Regions from separate parts of the Sphingomonas sp. GW821-FHT10F11 genome, predicted to be linked through region 1. Evidence: riboswitches for the same ligand, from Rfam matches in the RefSeq annotation. Region 1 holds a riboswitch; the other holds the start of a gene.
The links. Region 1 has a riboswitch for cobalamin ahead of metE (5-methyltetrahydropteroyltriglutamate--homocysteine S-methyltransferase). Riboswitches for the same ligand answer to the same signal wherever they lie in the genome.
Positions count from the first base shown of each region.

Region 2: linked by a shared signal. The riboswitch ahead of AC1RT8_RS12420 (TonB-dependent receptor plug domain-containing protein) and the one ahead of metE (5-methyltetrahydropteroyltriglutamate--homocysteine S-methyltransferase) in region 1 are both predicted to bind cobalamin.

Region 1 covers NZ_JBXASH010000016.1:30,847-33,310, reverse strand. The annotation lists gene metE (5-methyltetrahydropteroyltriglutamate--homocysteine S-methyltransferase) at 1-982, opposite strand, end outside; cobalamin riboswitch at 1,095-1,324, opposite strand; gene AC1RT8_RS24615 (MFS transporter) at 1,520-2,464, opposite strand, start outside.
Region 2 covers NZ_JBXASH010000003.1:425,043-427,506, reverse strand. The annotation lists gene AC1RT8_RS12420 (TonB-dependent receptor plug domain-containing protein) at 1-1,159, opposite strand, end outside; cobalamin riboswitch at 1,359-1,559, opposite strand; gene AC1RT8_RS12415 (hypothetical protein) at 1,667-1,924, shown strand; gene AC1RT8_RS12410 (MFS transporter) at 1,954-2,464, opposite strand, start outside.

The DNA.
Region 1 (2,464 bases):
GCGCGAGCACCAGGTTGCGCTCCGCCGCGACCGGCGCGATGCGCGCGATCAGCGCGTCGAGATCGGCGCGCCAGACATTGCGCCCGTCGATCACGCCGAGCGACAGCAACAGGTCCGGCCGGGCGCGCTGCCACACCGCGTCGAGCTGCTCCGGCGCACGAACCAGGTCGATGTGCAGGCCGTGCACTGGCAGGTCGGTCGCCAGCTCCAGATTGTCGCCGAGCGCGCCGAAATAAGTCGCGAGCATCACCTTCGGCCCGTTGACCGAGAGGCGCTTATACGCCTGGCGCAGCGCAGCGCGCTGCTCGTCATCGAGATCGAGCACCAGGCAGGGCTCGTCGATCTGCACCCAGTCGGCGCCGGCGCGGGCGAGCTGCGCCAGCACTTCCTCATAAACCGGCAGCACCGCCTCGAGCAGTGCCAGTGGCGCGACATCCTTGCCCTTGGCGAGCGTCAGCCAGGTCACCGGCCCGAGCAGCACTGGCCGTGTGTGATAGCCGAGCGCCTTGGCCTCGAGGAATTCGTCCACCGCCTTGCTCGACGACAGCGCGAAGGCCTGCCCCGCGCTCAATTCCGGCACCATGTAGTGATAGTTGGTGTCGAACCACTTCGTCATTTCCTGCGCCGTGCTGTCCAGCCCGTGCGCGCAGCCTTCATGGCCCTTCGCGCTCTGCGCTCCTCGTGCCATCGCGAAGTACGTATCGAGGCCGAGCTTGCCGCCGCTCCAGCCATAACGCGCCGGCACCGCGCCGAGCATCGCCGAGATGTCGAGCACATGGTCGTAGAGCGAGAAATCGCCGCTCGGAATGATGTCCGCACCGAGCGCCTTTTGCCGCGCCCAGGCAGCGGCGCGCAGGCCCTGTGCGGCGAGCGACAGCGCCTCGGCGTCGGACTTGCCCGACCAGAAGCTTTCGAGCGCGAACTTCAGCTCGCGGCGCGGGCCGATGCGGGGGAAACCGAGGGTTGCGACTGAGATGGTCATCGTCTTGGCCTTGTATTGGGCAAGGTGACGGCCGGACGCGCGGCAACGGGCCGACGCCCCATGGCAAGCCAGGACGCGGTGCTGCACGCGGCCTGACCGGACACCCCGCCGGAGGACGTTATCTGACGAGGCAGGTCTCCTGGCTCGCGGGTCGATGCGACGATCCGGCCTTCCCGGTCCCTTGCCTGGACCAGTGACACGAATTGGACCGCCGCTCACCGCTCACAGTTGCGGGGGCAGCGCCGGAATGGACGCGAACCCTTGTGGGCACGCGCCGTCACCGGCTTCCCGTCTTAGCTCCGCCCGAAAACCGGACGGAGAACCTCGACAGTCACAAGGATAGCCATCGCGCGCGCCGCGTCAAGCATCATATAAAGAATTCTTTATATCGTTATATGCCGCAGAAAGCGCGCGCCCCTTAGGGGGTGTGCCAAAACTCTCCAACGGAAAAAGCACGCTTCCGCGGCCTTCGCCCTCGTGAAAATCCAACAATTGCACAGAAATCAGGCCTGACTTTTGGCACACGCCGGCATCGGCCTACGCGTCGAGGTCGCGGAGATCCCCGCCGCGTGTCTCGCGCCCGAACCAGGCGACCAGGCCAAGCGCCACCAGCGCCGGCGCCATGATGATGACTGCCGCCAGCCCCATGGACGGGATCAGCGCGGCAATGCTCAGGCCCTGCGCGAGCAGCCCGCCGGCCTTGGTACAGGCGGCAACCCAGCCGGTCGCCCGTCCACGCACCCGCAACGGGAAGCTCTCGGCCGTATAGGGCAGCAGGATGGCGAGGATGCCGTTCGACCCGACGATCAGCAGCGCGACCGGCAGCACCGGGCTGCCCGTTCCCGCCAGTTCGAGCCGCAGCACGCCGAGCAATCCGGCGAGCGTCACCCCGATCATCGTGACGAGCGACCATTTGGTGCTCCAGCGGCTGTACATCAGCGCGGCGAGGAACACGGTCGGAAAGGCGATCAGCGAGCTTTCCGCCAACAGCCGGCTCGACACCGCGACCGAATAGCCCTTGGCGACGAGATCGGCCGGCAGCCACAGCAACAGGCCGAAATTGATCAGGCCCCAGGTGAGCGCGGCCACCGTCAACGCGGTCAGCTTGCCGATCATCCGCCTGCCGGTCAGCGGCCCGTGACTCACCCCGGTCGTCGCCGGCGGCGGCCCGCGCCGGACGGTCGCGCCGAAGCGCCGCATCACTGCTTCCGCTTCCACCTTGCGCCCGCGCGCGAGCAGGAACTTCGCCGATTCGGGGATGAGCGCACCGAGCAGGATCAGGCTGAGGCCGGTCGGCAGATTCGCCAGCCACAATATGCGCCATCCGAAGATCGGCTGCAGCAGCGCCGACAGCCCGCTCGCCGCGAAATAGCCGCCGACCGCGCCGAGCCCGCCGACCAGCACCAGGCTCCAGCCACGATGCCGGTTGGGCATCATCTCGGCGAGCAGGGCATAGGTGACGGGCAGCATGCCGCCGGCCGC
Region 2 (2,464 bases), on a different contig from region 1:
TGGTGTGGGCCTTTTCGCTCGTGCCGTCGAAATAGCTGCTGTTCTCATGCTCGGCGCCGGCGACGAGCCGGACCTGCTCGATTACCTGGAAATCGCCCTGATAGGTGTAGCGCTCGCTGCGGCCACGGCCGAAGAAGCTGGGGGCGGGGCCGAACGACGGATCGAAATTGTCGCGGTTGATATCGGCGATGGTGAAGGCGACCTTGTTGCGGAACCGGCCGTCGAGCAGGTTCGCGTGGAGCCCGGCATAGCCATAGATCTCCTGCGCGGTGGAATATTCCGCCGTGTCCTGGAAGGGGAAGTAGAAGGGCGGCGGATAGCCGTCGAGCGAGAGCCGGCTGTGCGCATAATAGCCGCGCAGATCGAGCCCGATCTCGTCGGTGAAGGCGATGTTGACGCTGCCGGTGCCGCCATATTGGCGATAGCCGTCGGGTTCGGTGCCGATCGCGGCGGCGGAGATGCCGTCGGTGCGCAGATAACCGCCGGTCAGCGACGCAGTGACCGGGCCCTTGCCGCCGGAGATGCCGGCATTGGCGAACACGCTGTCATGCGAGCCATATTCCACGCTGGCGCGGCCCCGCAGGCCTTCGGTCGGGGTGGCGGTGACGATATTGACCACGCCGCCCAGCGCCTGGCTGCCCCAGGGCACCGAGTTCGCGCCGCGCAATATCTCGATCCGCTCGACCGAGCCGGCGAGCAGATTGCCGAAATCGAAGCCGCCGCCAGGCGACGAAGGATCGTTGACACGCACGCCGTCGATCAGGGTCAGGGTCTGTTCCGCCTCGGCGCCGCGGATGCGCACGCTGGTCAGGCCGCCCGGGCCGCCATTGCGGCTGACGGTGATGCCCGGCGTGGTGGCGAGCAGATCGGAGATGGAGACGGTCTGGCGCTGGTCGATCTCGGCGCGGGTGATGATGGTGACGGCCTGGCCGATCTGACCGGCATATTGCGGTACACCCGCCGCCACGACGATGTCGGGCGGGGTCTTCATGTCAGCCAAGACGATGCAATCGTTCGGCTCGACGTTGCAATCCTGCGCCGCGTCCTGGGCGAAGGCCGGCGTCGCCGCGAACAGCGCGACGGACGCCGCGAGCAGATTTAAATGGTTATAGCGCCGGTTACGCTGAAAAATTCCGTGTGCGCAACGATTGCTACGCAAAACTGCGGAATGGACCGTGACGTCCCCGGAATGGAAGGAACCGGCGTCGTTGACAGTGGAACTGATGGACATGATGTACCCCTTTGCATGGGGCCTACCGGTCCGGACGTGCCTTGGGCGACATCCGGCCCAGACGGCCCGGTTCATGTCGCTCACTCGAGGCAATGCCCTCGTCCGCCCGGTGCATCCCGCCCGCGCGATGGATCGACCGTGGCGGGCAGGTCTCCTGGCTTCCGGGTCTTCGCCTGACGCTCCGCCTTCCCGGGCTTTACCCCAGTGGCGTGATGGAGCGCCGGCTATCCGGTCACAGTTGCGGGAGCAGCATCGGAGTTGCGGAAGGTTCCGCGCACCGACTTCCCTATTGTTCCCGTTGCCGGGAACCCGTCACGGACGCGCCCTTATCGGCGCGGGGGCGAGGTGGCAAGCGGCGCGGCCGGCTTCGCGATGCCGCACGGCCGGAACCCCATGCCGATTCGAGACGTTGATCTCGATCAAGGCGGTGCTGACATGAGCGGTTCCCCAGCCAAAAAGGCCGATTTCGCGCCCCGCGCCTACACGATGCAGGAGCAGCGCGACCGATTCGACGAGGTTTCCGGCGAGTTTGCGGCCGAGGATGAAGAGGCAAGCGACGCCCTGCTCGACCTGCTGACCGGCGATGCGATCAAGGAACGGCGCCTGCAGGATGCGACCTTCTGGCAGCGGGTGAAATTCCGCTCGCGCATGCTCCGCGCCTCGGATGCGGGCGCGCAGCGCAAGAGCGACTAGCCGGGCATTTAGTCGGCGACCCGGCAGCACTAGATTGGTCTTACCAATACCCGAGCGCCCAGCGTCGGCCGGCGCAACAGAGTCCAGACCACTGCCGCGCCGATCAGATCGAACACCGCCAGGCAGACGAACAGCGGATTATACCCGATCGTGTCCGCCAGCGCGCCGATCACCAGCGAGAAACTCATGCCGCCGATCCATGCCGCCGAGCCCGCCATGCCGCTGGCGGTCGCGACGATGCGCGGGTCGAACAGGTCGGTGGACAGAGTCATCAGCGCCCCCGACAGCATCTGGTGCGCGAAGCCGCCGATGCAGAACAGGGCGATCGCGGCCGCCGGCGACACCGTCAGGCCGATGCACGCCGGGCCGACCATCATCAGCGCGCCGGTCGTGATCACCACCTTGCGGGAGGTGATGAGCGAGGCGCCGAAGCGGCGCATGATCCATGGCGCATAATAGCCGCCGAGCAGCGATCCGGCATCGGCGGCGAGGAACGGCAGCCACGCGAACGCCGCGATGCCCCTGAGGTCCATGCCCTTC